DNA from 3 places in the Micromonospora sp. NPDC005298 genome. Region 1 is predicted to be linked to each of the others. Evidence: predicted binding sites of a transcription regulator. Region 1 holds the regulator's gene; each other region holds the start of a gene.
The links. The regulator HrcA, encoded in region 1, represses chaperone genes, less so after heat shock. The targets are predictions, from matches to a motif close to GGTTNGCACNCTCNNNNNGAGNGTGCNAACC.
Positions count from the first base shown of each region.

Region 2: a site for HrcA is predicted at 2,938-2,968, ahead of groES (co-chaperone GroES). Genes of this name have one in related genera too.
Region 3: a site for HrcA is predicted at 2,636-2,666, ahead of groL (chaperonin GroEL). Genes of this name have one in related genera too.

Region 1 covers NZ_JBEXGP010000030.1:24,857-29,282, forward strand. The annotation lists gene hemW (radical SAM family heme chaperone HemW) at 1-657, shown strand, start outside; gene ABZS77_RS27255 (DUF4870 domain-containing protein) at 716-1,357, opposite strand; gene hrcA (heat-inducible transcriptional repressor HrcA) at 1,586-2,608, shown strand; gene dnaJ (molecular chaperone DnaJ) at 2,682-3,827, shown strand; gene ABZS77_RS27270 (16S rRNA (uracil(1498)-N(3))-methyltransferase) at 3,829-4,426, shown strand, end outside.
Region 2 covers NZ_JBEXGP010000012.1:95,423-99,848, reverse strand. The annotation lists gene ABZS77_RS18595 (molybdopterin-dependent oxidoreductase) at 1-653, opposite strand, end outside; gene groL (chaperonin GroEL) at 779-2,419, opposite strand; gene groES (co-chaperone GroES) at 2,490-2,804, opposite strand; gene ABZS77_RS18580 (methyltransferase domain-containing protein) at 3,064-4,260, shown strand; gene ybaK (Cys-tRNA(Pro) deacylase) at 4,271-4,426, shown strand, end outside.
Region 3 covers NZ_JBEXGP010000003.1:231,714-236,139, forward strand. The annotation lists gene ABZS77_RS10065 (GNAT family N-acetyltransferase) at 1-436, shown strand, start outside; gene ABZS77_RS10070 (hypothetical protein) at 515-760, shown strand; gene groL (chaperonin GroEL) at 819-2,441, opposite strand; gene ABZS77_RS10080 (hypothetical protein) at 2,714-3,811, opposite strand; gene ABZS77_RS10085 (cold-shock protein) at 3,893-4,093, opposite strand; gene ABZS77_RS10090 (GNAT family N-acetyltransferase) at 4,360-4,426, shown strand, end outside.

The DNA of each region.
Region 1 (4,426 bases):
AACCTGGACCTGATCTACGGCACGCCGGGGGAGCGGGCCGAGGACTTCGCGGCCTCGCTGGAGCAGGTCGTCGCCGCCGGGGTGGACCACGTCAGCGCGTACGCCCTGATCGTCGAGGACGGCACCCGGCTCGCCGCCCGGATGAAGCGCGGCGAGCTGGCGTACCCCAGTGACGACGTCGCCGCGGACCGCTACCTGGCCGCGGAGGCCGCGCTCGACGCGGCCGGCCTGTCCTGGTACGAGGTCTCCAACTGGGCAGGCGGCGAGGACGCCCGGTGCCGGCACAACCTGCTCTACTGGACCGGCGCGGACTGGTGGGGGCTGGGCCCGGGGGCGCACAGCCACGTCGGCGGGGTGCGCTGGTGGAACGTGAAGCACCCCTCGGCGTACGCCAAGCGGCTGGCCGACGGGACGTCTCCCGGCCTGGCCCGGGAGGTGCTCACCGCCGGCGAGGCGCACATGGAGGACGTCATGCTGCGGCTGCGGCTCGCCAGCGGGCTGCCGCTGGCGGTGCTCGACGCCACCGGTCGGGCCGGCGCGGAACGGGCGTTGGCCGACGGTCTGCTGGACGCCGGGAGGTACGCGGCCGGTTGGGCGGTGCTCACCCTGCGCGGCCGGCTGCTCGCCGACGCCGTCGTCCGCGACCTGCTGCCCTGAGCGGGCGCGCCGCCCCGACCGGTGGCGCCGGACCGGCCGGGGGAGCGGCCGGCCCGGGTCACTTGATGAAGCTGGCGGAGAGCGGGTAGCGGTAGAGCTGCCCCTCGTTGGCCTTGATGCCGGCGATGATGCCGAACACGGCGCCGAGGATCACGGCCGCCGCGACCGGGATGAACCCGATCACGATGCAGGACAGCACCCAGCCGACCAGGCCGATGATCGACCACAGGAGCTGGAAGTTGAGCGCCGCGGCGGCGTGCGCACGGACCGTGGGGGACTGGTTGCCCCGGGCCAGCAGCGCCACGAGCGGCCCGATCCAGCCGAGCACGCCACCGCTGAGGATCATGCCGGCGGCCCCGCCGAAGTGCGCGACGAGCGCCCAGGTCTTGTCCTCGTTGTTGGCGTAGCCGCCGCCGGGGCCGCCGTAGGCGCCGCCGGTCGGATATCCGCCTCCGGGATGACCTCCGGGCGGGGGATAGCCACCCGGCGGGTAGCCACCGGGCGGAGGGTAGCCGCCCGACGGCGGTTGGTCACCGGTGGGCGGCGGATAGCCACCGGGCGGGGGATAGCCGGCCGGGCCGGGTGCCCCGGACAGTGGTGCGGTGGGCGGCTCCGACGACGGGAACGGGCCCGGGGAGGTCGGCTCCGGCGGGTAGTTACCGGGGTCACCCGCGCCGGGAGGGCGAGGAGGTTCAGTCATGGGTGTCACGGTAGGTGCCGTTGGCAACGCGGCACCAGAGCGACACCGCCCGGCCGGCCGGACCGATCGGCCCGAGCGGGGTGGTACGGACCGCACCGACGAGCTGTCGTTGATCATCGCGCTCGCGGGGGCGCCGACGTAGACTGGCACTCGTTACAGTCGAGTGCCAGGACGGTCCGCCGGCTTGAGGTCGCGCCGGCGGCCGACGTGCGACAGGAGGTGCGGAGGATGGGTCTGGACGACCGCAAGCTCGCCGTGCTCCGCGCCATCGTCGAGGACTACGTCTCCACCCAGGAGCCGGTCGGCAGCAAGGCGCTGGTCGAGCGGCACCAGCTCGGCGTCTCCCCGGCCACGGTCCGCAACGACATGGCCGTGCTGGAGGAGGAGGGGTACATCCGGCAGCCGCACACCAGCGCCGGCCGGGTGCCCACCGACCGCGGCTACCGGCTCTTCGTCGACCGGCTGTCCCGGGTCAAGCCGCTCAGCCCGGCCGAGCGCCGGGCCATCGAGCGCTTCCTGGTCGGCGCGGTCGACCTCGACGACGTGGTGCACCGCACCGTACGGCTGCTCGCGCAGCTGACCCGGCAGGTGGCCGTCGTGCAGTACCCGAGCCTGGCCCGTTCCTCGGTGCGGCACCTGGAGCTGGTGCCGATCTCCACGACCCGGCTGATGCTCGTCATGATCGCCGACACCGGGCGGGTGGAGCAGCGACTCGTGGAGCTGCCCGGGCCGGTGCCCGCCGACGACGTCACCGACCTGCGCCGGCTGGTGAACGAGAAGCTCGCCGGCGCCCGACTGTCGGACACGCCGCCGCTGGTGCAGGCGCTGGTCGAGGACGCCCCGCCCACGCTGCGCCCCGCGATGACGACTCTCTCCACGGTCCTGCTGGAGACGCTCGTCGAGCGGCACGAGGAACGCATCGCGCTGGCCGGCACCGCCAACCTCACCCGGGGCGGCCTGCTCGACTTCCAGGGTTCGCTGCGGCCCATCCTGGAGGCGCTGGAGGAGGAGGTCGTGCTCCTGAAGCTGATCGGCGAGACCGAGCCGAGCACGACCCGGGTGCTGATCGGCGACGAGAACGAGTTCGACAACCTGCGCGCCGCCTCGGTGGTCAGCACCGGGTACGGCCCGGGCGCCACCATCGTGGGCGGCCTGGGGGTGCTGGGGCCGACCCGGATGGACTACCCCGGCAATATCGCCATGGTGCGCGCCGTGGCACGCTACGTGGGCGAGCTGCTGGCCCAGAACTGACCAGTCAGGGCCGACGGCCGGCTACGGCCGCCGGTCGGCGTAACGCGAGACGAACATGAGGACACGGAACGCAGTGGCCAGGGACTACTACGGCATCCTCGGTGTCAGCCGGGAAGCCTCCGATGACGAGATCAAGCGCGCCTACCGCAAGTTGGCGCGCCAGTTCCACCCGGACGTCAATCCGGACCCGGAGGCTCAGGAGAAGTTCAAGGACATCAACGCCGCGTACGAGGTCCTCTCGGACGACCGCAAGCGGCAGATCGTCGACCTGGGTGGCGACCCGCTCGCCCCCGGTGGCGGTGGCGCCGGCGGTCCGGGTGGTCCCGGTGGGGCCGGCCCGTTCGTCGGCTTCCAGGACATCATGGACGCGTTCTTCGGCGGTGCCGCCGGAGGCGCGCGTGGTCCGCGTCCGCGTACCCGGCCGGGCGCCGACGCGATCCTGCGACTCGAGCTGGACCTGCACGAGACGGCGTTCGGCGTCGAGGCGCCGATCACCGTCGACACCGCGGTGCTCTGCACCACCTGCTCGGGCGCCGGCACGGCCGCCGGCACCCACCTGGCCACCTGCGAGGCGTGCGGCGGTCGGGGCGAGGTGCAGTCGGTGCAGCGCACCTTCCTCGGCCAGGTCGTCTCCGCCCGGCCGTGCACCGTGTGCCAGGGCTACGGCACCACCATCCCGCACCCCTGCCCGACCTGCGCCGGCGACGGCCGGGTGCGTACCCGCCGGTCGCTGACCGTCAAGATCCCGGCCGGCGTCGAGGACGGCATGCGGATCCGGCTGGCCCAGCAGGGCGAGGTCGGCCCGGGTGGCGGCACCGCCGGCGACCTCTACGTGGAGATCCACGAGCGTCCGCACGACGTGTACTCCCGCAAGGGCGACGACCTGCACTGCCGGGTCACCGTGCCGATGACCGCGGCGGCGCTGGGCACCCGACTCACCATCAAGACGCTGGACAGCGAGGAGACCGTCGACGTCAAGGCCGGCACCCAGCCGGCCAGCACGCTGCGCCTGCGCGCCCGGGGCGTGCCGCACCTGCGCGGCACCGGCCGGGGCGACCTCTACGTGCACCTGGACGTCCGCACGCCCACCAAGCTCGACCCGGACCAGGAGAAGATGCTGCGCGACTTCGCCAAGACCCGTGGTGAGGAGGTCGCCGAGCTGTCCAAGCAGGGCGGCTTCTTCTCCCGGATGCGCGACGCGTTCAACGGGCACGCCTGAGGTGTCCGCGCCGCTGTTCCTGGTCGAGGCGCTGCCCACCGGCGACGCACTGACTTTGGACGGCCCGGAGGGGCACCACGCCGCCACCGTGCAACGACTGCGGGTCGGCGAGGAGCTGCTGCTCGCCGACGGCCGGGGTGGCACGGCCGCCGCCGTGGTTACCGCCGTCGGCCGGGGCAGCCTGGAGGTCGGCATCACCTCCCGGGGGTACGCGGACGCGCCCGTACCCCGGATCGTCGCCGTGCAGGGCATCGCCAAGGGCGACCGGGGCGAGCTGGCCGTGCAGGCGATGACCGAGGTCGGGGTCGACGAGATCGTGCCCTGGGCGGCGTCCCGCTCGGTGACCCAGTGGCGCGGTGACCGGGGCGTACGCGCCCGGGAGAAGTGGGTGGCCACCGCCCGGGAGGCCGCGAAGCAGGCCCGCCGGCCGTGGCTGCCGGTGGTGGCCGGCGCGCCCGACGAGTCCACCACGACAGTGGCCCGCCGGATCGCCGGTGCCGCCGCCGCGTTCGTGCTGCACGAGGAGGCCGAGGAGCGGCTGACCACCGCCGAGCTGCCCACCGCCGGCGAGATCGTCCTGGTGGTCGGCCCGGAGGGTG
Region 2 (4,426 bases), on a different contig from region 1:
CCGCCGAGACCGGCCACCGTGGCCGTGCCGAGCAGCACGCCGGCGCTGGTGAGGAACCGTCGACGCGACTCCGGGTCGACCTCCTTCCCGGGCGCGTCCGACTCCGGCGGAGCGGCGGGGGTGACCGGCACCGGCAGCTCGTCCGACGTCGTCGGGCCGGCCGGTGACACGGGCGCCGGCGGGGTGGTCGGCGCCGGCGGGGACCAGGGCCAGGGGTTCAGCTCCAGGGGGCCGGCGACGAACAGCCAGAGCACCAGGGCACCGAGGCCACCGCCGACCAGCGACGGCAGCGCGTCGAGGACGTCCGCCCCGGGACGGGTCAACGCGGCGGCCACCCCGACGGCGGCGAACGCCGCGATCCCGGCCAGCCCGAACGCCAAGCGGCGTACCGCCAGCATCCCGAACAGCGCGGCGAACGCGCCGAGCAGCACCGCCGTACCGACCAGCAGGGCGATCTTGTCGGCGGTGCCGAAGAGGTCGATGGCGAACTGCTTCACCGACTCGGGAACGGCGTCGACGACCACCCCGCCGACCGCGACCAGTGGCGCGGACCGGGGACCGGTCAGCACCGCGACCGGCTCGGCGGTTCCGATCGCGACGGCGGCAGCGGTCACTCCGGCGAGCGCGGCGTACCGCCGTGACGTGGTGCTCATCGGCCCAGTGTGCGCGATCATTCCGCCGCGTCGCCAACCACGTCAGCGCTCGGTAATGACCTCGCACGACGAACCGGGGCACACCGCCGTACGACGGTGTGCCCCGGAACGGGTGTGCTACCGGGTCAGAAGCCCGGGCCGTGCTGGTGGCTGTGCCCGTGGCCGTGCCCGCCGGCGGCGGCCGGCTCGGCCTGCTCCGGCTTCTCGACCACGAGGCTCTCCGTGGTGAGCAGCAGACCGGCGATCGAGGCGGCGTTGGTGACCGCGTTGCGGGTCACCTTCACCGGGTCGATGATGCCGGCCTTGACCAGGTCGCCGTACTCGCCGGTGGCGGCGTCGAGGCCGTGACCCCACTTCATGTCGGTGACCTTCTGGGTCACGACGTAGCCGTCGTGACCGGCGTTCTGCGCGATCCAGCGCAGCGGCTCGACGAGCGACTTGCGCACGACCGAGACGCCGACCTTCTCGTCACCGGTGAAACCCAGGTCGTCGTCGAGCACCGGGAGGATCTGCACCAGGGCGGCGCCGCCGCCGGGCACGGTGCCCTCCTCGACCGCGGCCTTGGTCGCCGCGATGGCGTCCTCGATGCGGTGCTTGCGCTCCTTCATCTCGACCTCGGTCGCCGCACCCACCTTGATCACGGCGATGCCGCCGGAGAGCTTCGCCAGCCGCTCGGCCAGCTTCTCCCGGTCCCAGTCGGAGTCGGAGGCCTCGATCTCCTTGCGGATCTGGGAGACCCGGTCCTCGACGTCGGCCTTCTGGCCGCCACCGTCGACGATCGTGGTGTTCTCCTTGTCGACCACGACGCGCCGGGCGGTGCCGAGCACCTCCAGGCCGACCTGGTCGATCTTGTAGCCCAGCTCCGGGGCGACCAACTCGGCGCCCGTGGAGATGGCGATGTCCTGGAGCATCGCCTTGCGCCGGTCGCCGAAGCCGGGCGCCTTCACCGCGCAGACCTTGAGCGTCTTGCGCAGCGAGTTGACCACGAGGGTCGAGAGCGCCTGGCCCTCCACGTCCTCGGCGATGATCAGCAGCGGCTTGCTGTTCTGCAGGACCTTCTCCAGCAGCGGCAGCAGCTCCTCGATCGCCGAGATCTTCTGGGTGGTGACCAGGATGTACGCGTCCTCGAGGACGGACTCCTGACCCTCCAGGTCGGTGACGAAGTTCGGCGAGATGAAGCCCTTGTCGAACTGGAGACCCTCGGTCACCTCCAGCTCGGTGGTGAGCATCGAGCCCTCCTCGACGGTGATGACACCGTCGCGTCCGACCCGCTCCATCGCCTCGGCGATCAGCTCGCCGATCGTGGCGTCCTGCGCGGAGATCGTCGCCACGTTCGCGATCGACTTCTTGTCGGCGACCTCGACGGCCCGGCCGAGCAGCGCCTCGGAGACCTTGGCGGCAGCCGCGTCGATGCCCCGCTTGATGCCGGCCGGGTTGGTCCCGGCGGTGACGTTGCGCAGGCCCTCACGGACCATCGCCTGCGCCAGCACGGTCGCGGTGGTGGTCCCGTCGCCGGCGACGTCGTTGGTCTTGGTCGCCACCTCCTTGACCAGCTGCGCGCCGAGGTTCTCGTAGGGATTGGTGAGCTCGATCTCCTTGGCGATGGTCACACCATCGTTGGTGATCGTCGGCGCACCGAACTTCTTGTCCAGGACGACGTTGCGCCCGCGCGGGCCGAGGGTGACCTTGACCGCGTCAGCAAGGGCGTTGACACCATGCTCCAGCAGGTGCCGGGCGTCGTCCGAGAAGCTGAGGATCTTCGCCATGTATGTCCCTTCGAAGCGACGTCGCCCCGGCCCGGCGAGCCGGACCGGGGCGACGACACTGATCGGTTGCTTACTTCTCGATGACCGCGAGGACGTCGCGGGCGGAGAGCACCAGGTACTCCTCGCCGGCGTACTTGACCTCGGTGCCGCCGTACTTCGAGTAGAGGACGGTGTCGCCGACCTGCACGTCAACCGGAACCCGGTTGCCGTTGTCGTCGACGCGCCCCGGGCCCACAGCGAGGACGGTGCCCTCCTGCGGCTTCTCCTTGGCGGTGTCGGGGATCACGATGCCCGACGCCGTGGTGGTCTCAGCCTCGTTCGCCTGGACCACGATGCGGTCCTCGAGCGGCTTGATCGCAACCTTGGTCGCGGTAGTCACGGGCATACCCTCCTGGGGTACTGGTTTCGTTGCTGACCAGCGGGGCTGACCAGCGTCAATCTGCCTCATGCCACCGGGCGGGGCCGTCGTCGCGGGTGCCGGTCCGCCTGGCGTGCGCGCCCGGGTCGCGAGACCCGGAAGCTGGCACCCTCAGGGTGAGAGTGCTAATCGCAGGTTATTCCGTGGCTAGCACTCCGTCAAGGAGAGTGCCAGCGAGTCGCGCCCCGGCAGGCCGGATTTCCGCGTCGACCGGGAGAATGTCGGGGTGGATCTCGACCAGCTGGCGGCGCTGCGTACCCCCGAGGGGTCGGCCGCGCTCACGGCGGCGGCCGGACTGGCCGGCGGCGACCCGCTGACCGCGGCGTCGGCGCTGCGCGCGGCCGGGGTGCCTCCGGCGCTGGCCTCGGCGGCGCTCACCCAGGCCGAGCTGCGCCACCGGGCGGTCGGCAAGTTCGGGCCGGTCGCCGCCGGGATGTTCCTCACCCGCGCCGGACTGGAGCAGGCCACCCGCCGGGTGGTCGCCGACCGCCGGGCCGCCCGGCTCGCCGCGGGCGGCGTCCGCACCCTGGCCGACCTCGGCTGCGGTCTCGGCGCGGACGCGCTGGCCGCCGCCCGCGCCGGCATCCGGGTGTACGGGGTGGAAGCCGACCCGGTGACCGCCGCGATGGCCGCCGCCAACGCCGAGGCTGCCGGGCTGGCGGACCTGTTCACGGTCGAGTGCGGTGACGCCACCTCGTTCGACGTCTCCCGGGTCGACGGCGTGTTCTGCGACCCGGCCCGGCGCACCACAGGCACCGGTCGACGGATCTTCGACCCGCGCGCCTACTCGCCACCGTGGGACTTCGTCACCGGACTGGCCGAGCGGGTGCCACGCACCGTGGTGAAGGTGGCGCCGGGCCTGGACCACGCGCTCATCCCGGCCGGCGCGGAGGCCGAGTGGGTCGGCGTGGACGGCGACCTGGTCGAGGCCGCCCTCTGGTGCGGCGACCTGGCCGAGGTGCCCCGTCGCGCCACCCTGTACCGCCGGGAGGACGGCGGTACCCGCCGCCACCAGCTCACCGGCTCGGGCGCCAGCGAGGCGCCGGTCGGGCCGCCGCGCCGCTACCTGTACGACCCGGACCCGGCGGTGGTCCGCGCGCACCTCGTCGCCGAACTGGCCGGTGAGCTGGACGCCACCCTCGGCGACCCGAGCATCGCCTACCTCTACGCCGACCAGCCGACCCGCACCCCGTACGCGCGCTGCCTGGAGATCACCGACGTGCTGCCGTTCTCGCTCAAGCGACTGCGCGCACTGCTGCGGGACCGCCGGGTGGGCCGGGTGGAGATCCTCAAGCGGGGTTCCGCGCTCACCCCCGAGCAGCTACGGCGGGACCTGCGGCTGGCCGGCGACCAGGCGGCGAGTCTGGTGCTCACCCGGATCGCCGGCGCACCGACAGTGCTGGTCGGTCGACCGGTCGACTAGCGTCGCCGGTGTGGCAGGACAGGGCACTCCGGCGACGGCACTGGTGGTCAAGCATGGGGTGGCGCATCGCACCCATCCGTACCGGGTGGCACCGGACGCCCCGAACTACGGCGCCCTGGTGGCGGCGGCGCTCGGCGTGCCACCGGAGCGCGTGTTCAAGTCGCTG
Region 3 (4,426 bases), on a different contig from region 1:
GTCCACCGAGGCGGCCGAGCGGCGGCTGGCCGAGCGGGGCATCACGGTACGGCGGGCGGAGCCGGCGGACCTGCCGGCGTTGACCGCTTTCGCCCGGGCCACCTTCGGCGGGACGTGGGACGGGGAGGTGGCCGGTTCGGTGGGCCGTACGGGCGCCGGCTGTCACCTGGCGGAGCGGGACGGGGAGCTGCTCGGGTTCGCCGCGTACGGGTCGTCGCGGCCGAGCTGGTTCGGGCCGATGGGCACCGCTCCGGCGGCGGAGGGCTCCGGGATCGGCGGGGTGCTGCTGCGTCGCTGTCTGCGCGACCAGCGGGCGGCGGGGCTGGATCGGGCGCAGATCGGCTGGGTGGGGCCGGTGCCGTTCTACTCGGGCAGCGCGGGCGCGCGGATCGAGCGGGTCTTCTTTCTGTACCGGCGGACCCTACCAGCGGCATAAGTGGGCAAATGGGGCATTGATTCATTCGCCCGCATCGCCCATCGACCGCCCCCTACCGTTTCGGTAGAGGAGGCAGCCATGACCACGGATGACGACCAGACCGAGGACGGCCCGCCGATCACCTGGAAACCGGTCAGCGACCTGCCCGGCCAACTGCCGTTCGACCGGCTCGACTACGGCGACGCCGAGCAACTGGCCGAGATGACCACCGACGGCGAGCCGGTGGTCGAGGAGCCGCAGGAGATGGTGGACGCCCCGATCCAACTGCTTCCGCCGTACGACCGGGCGCAGAAGAGGCGTAACCAGCGCCCACTGCCCACCTGACGACGAACGGGGCGGACTGCGTCAGCGGTCCGCCCCGTTCGGTGTGTCGGAACTGGACTCAGAAGTCCATGTCCCCGCCACCCGGGCCAGCCGGGGCAGCCGGGGTCTTCTCCGGCTTGTCCGCGACGACGGCCTCGGTGGTGAGGAAGAGCGCCGCGATGGAAGCGGCGTTCTGCAGCGCCGACCGGGTCACCTTGGCCGGGTCGATGATGCCCGCGGCCAGCAGGTCGACGTACTCGCCGTTGGCGGCGTTGAGGCCGTGACCCGCTTCGAGGTTACGGACCTTCTCCACCACGACGCCGCCCTCGAGGCCGGCGTTGACGGCGATCTGCCGCAGCGGGGCGTCGAGCGCGACCTTGACGATGTTGGCACCGGTGGCCTCGTCGCCGACCAGGTCCAGCTTGTCGAAGGCGGTCTTGCCGGCCTGCACCAGCGCGACGCCACCACCCGGGACGATGCCCTCCTCGACGGCGGCCTTCGCGTTGCGAACGGCGTCCTCGATGCGGTGCTTGCGCTCCTTGAGCTCGACCTCGGTGGCCGCGCCGACCTTGATGACCGCAACGCCGCCGGCCAGCTTGGCCAGCCGCTCCTGCAGCTTCTCGCGGTCGTAGTCGGAGTCGCTCTTGTCGATCTCGGCCCGGATCTGGTTGACCCGACCCTGGATCTGGTCGGCGTCGCCGGCACCGTCGACGATGGTGGTCTCGTCCTTGGTCACCACGACCTTGCGGGCGCGGCCCAGCATGTCGAGGCCGACGGCGTCAAGCTTGAGGCCGACCTCCTCGCTGATGACCTGACCACCGGTGAGGATGGCGATGTCGGCGAGCATGGCCTTGCGGCGGTCACCGAAGCCAGGCGCCTTGACGGCGACCGACTTGAAGGTGCCCCGGACCTTGTTGACGACCAGGGTGGCCAGGGCCTCGCCCTCGATGTCCTCGGCGATGATCAGCAGGGACTTGCCCGACTGCATGACCTTCTCCAGGATCGGGAGCAGGTCCTTGACCGACGAGATCTTGCTGTTGACGATCAGGAGGTAGGGGTCGTCGAAGACGGCCTCCATGCGCTCCGGGTCGGTCATGAAGTAGGCCGAGATGTAGCCCTTGTCGAAGCGCATACCCTCGGTGAGCTCCAGCTCGAGCCCGAAGGTGTTGCTCTCCTCGACGGTGATGACGCCTTCCTTGCCGACCTTGTCCATCGCCTCGGCGATGATCTCGCCGACGGTGCTGTCGCCAGCGGAGATGGAGGCGGTGGAGGCGATCTGCTCCTTGGTCTCGACGTCCTTGGCGAGCTTGGACAGCTCCTCCGAGACGCTCGCGACCGCGGCCTCGATGCCCCGCTTCAGGGCCATCGGGTTGGCGCCGGCAGCCACGTTGCGCAGGCCCTCGCGAACCAGGGCCTGGGCCAGGACGGTCGCCGTCGTCGTGCCGTCACCGGCGACGTCGTCGGTCTTCTTGGCGACCTCCTTGACCAGCTCGGCGCCGATCTTCTCGTACGGGTCCTCGAGCTCGATCTCCTTGGCGATGCTCACACCATCGTTGGTGATGGTGGGGGCACCCCACTTCTTCTCGAGCACGACGTTGCGGCCCTTGGGGCCGAGGGTCACCTTTACGGCGTCGGCGAGCTGGTTCATGCCCCGCTCGAGGCCGCGGCGCGCCTCTTCGTCGAACGCGATCATCTTGGCCATACGGCGTTGTCCTCCTGGACACTCACGGGCCACCCGAGATGTGTGCCCCGGATGGGCCGCCTGGTGTACGCACCTTGGGACGTCGCCACCTGGCGACGACGACGTCCTTCGGCCGGGCCGGATAGCCCGCGACGACCGGCCATGTGCCGCCCCGGCGTCTCCACGCCGGTGCAACCTGGCCCCACCGTCCCGACCATTGGCACTCACGGTATGCGAGTGCCAATGACTTGTTTAGCACTCTCCCCTGCCGAGTGCAAGCACGATGGTGCGGCTCAGCCGAGTTCCGCAGCCAGTCCGGTGCTGTTCACCGGCGCCTCATGCGACCGCTGCTCGGCGTACGTGACCAGCAGACCGATCAACTGGGCGAGGTGCGCCGGCAGTGCCAGCACGGCCGAGAGGGCGATCACCGCGACGATGCCGATCGCCGTGTCCGGCGACGAGAGCGGGTCCGTACCCAGCGGGACGGAGAGGATCGACTCCAGCACCGACGGGATCACAGTGGCGACGATCACCACCGCGACGACAAGCGCCACCCGACCGAGCAGCAGACCGAGCCGGTCGTGGAACATCCGGAACGACCGCCCGATCGGGTTCTGCCGCTCGAACAGGTAGACCGGGCCGGCCATGCTCAACGCCAGGGTCAGGTAGATGCCCGGCAGCACGCAGAAGCAGACGCCTACCCCGATCAGCAGACTGATCAGCAGCGACCAGCCCCACAGCCCGAGCGCCCGCCGTACGCCGTACCGCAGCGCCGGTCCCAGCTCGACGGCCTCCCCCGCCGCCTGGCGGGTGATCACCCAACTGCCGGCGGCCCAGCCGACGGCCTGCACCAGCCCGATCAGCAGGCTGCCGCCGACCAGGACGGAGAGCAGAGCCACCAGGTCGGTGACGAACGTGTCCGGCAGGCTGGACGGGGATTCAGACTGCACCTCCCAGCGGGCCGACGGGTCCACACCGAGGGAGATCACCGAGAGCACGGCTGCCGGCGCCACCTGGGTGAGCAGCATGATTGGCACCAGCAGCCGCCAACCCCTGCGCAGCGCCGCCCCACACCTGGCGGACCAGCCACCGAGACCGGCGCCTGGCGGTGTGACCAGGGGGTCGTTCGGGTCGTAGCCGTGACCCGGCGGGTACCAGCCGACCGGGGGCCCCGGATACCACGACTGGCCCGGGTAGGGGTCGGCGCCCGGCGGGTAGCCGCCGGTGGGCGGGAACACCCACTGCGCGGGCGCCGCGGGCGTACCCCAGCCGCCCTGGGCGGGATCCCAGCCCGGCGGCGGACCGGCCGGGCCGCCGGTTGCGCCCGGGTCGGACGGGCCCGGCTCCCCCGGCCCGGGAGGCGGGGTGGGCGGGGGCGGCTGGTCGGTCATGAACCCTCCTCAGCATCGGCTGGAACGGTTCACGATCTTCCCGGCTGCGTGCTCGTAGCGCAGCCCCCGACGCGCGGAAAATCAGATGACGCGTACGTGCTCGGCCTGGGGGCCCTTCTGACCCTGGGCGACCTCGAACTCCACCCGCTGGCCGTCGTCCAACGCCTTGTAGCCGTCCATCTCGATCGCGGAGAAGTGGACGAACACGTCCTGACCGCCGTCGACGGCGATGAAGCCGTAGCCCTTCTCGGCGTTGAACCACTTCACGGTGCCCTGTGCCACGGTGCACTTCCTCACTCTGCGCGGCGTTCCTGCCCCGGCGCGCGGCATGGCCGAGCGCGCGGACCACCGTCCGGCGATCGATGACGGCCGCTGAAACGGGTGACCGAAATCGCACGCTACACGAGGAGTGACGGCCGCGCACGACCACAAATCGGGCATATTCCAGGGGGTGTCGGTGCGGGCGGCGAGCCCGGGTTGCCGATCAGAGGATCCACGTCCGTGATTGCGACCAAAAACCGTTTCCAGCCCTGTGATAGGCATGCGGCATGACCACCGACACGGGCTCACCGGCCCTGCGGCAGGCGCAGATCCGCCGGGTCCGGCCGGAGGACG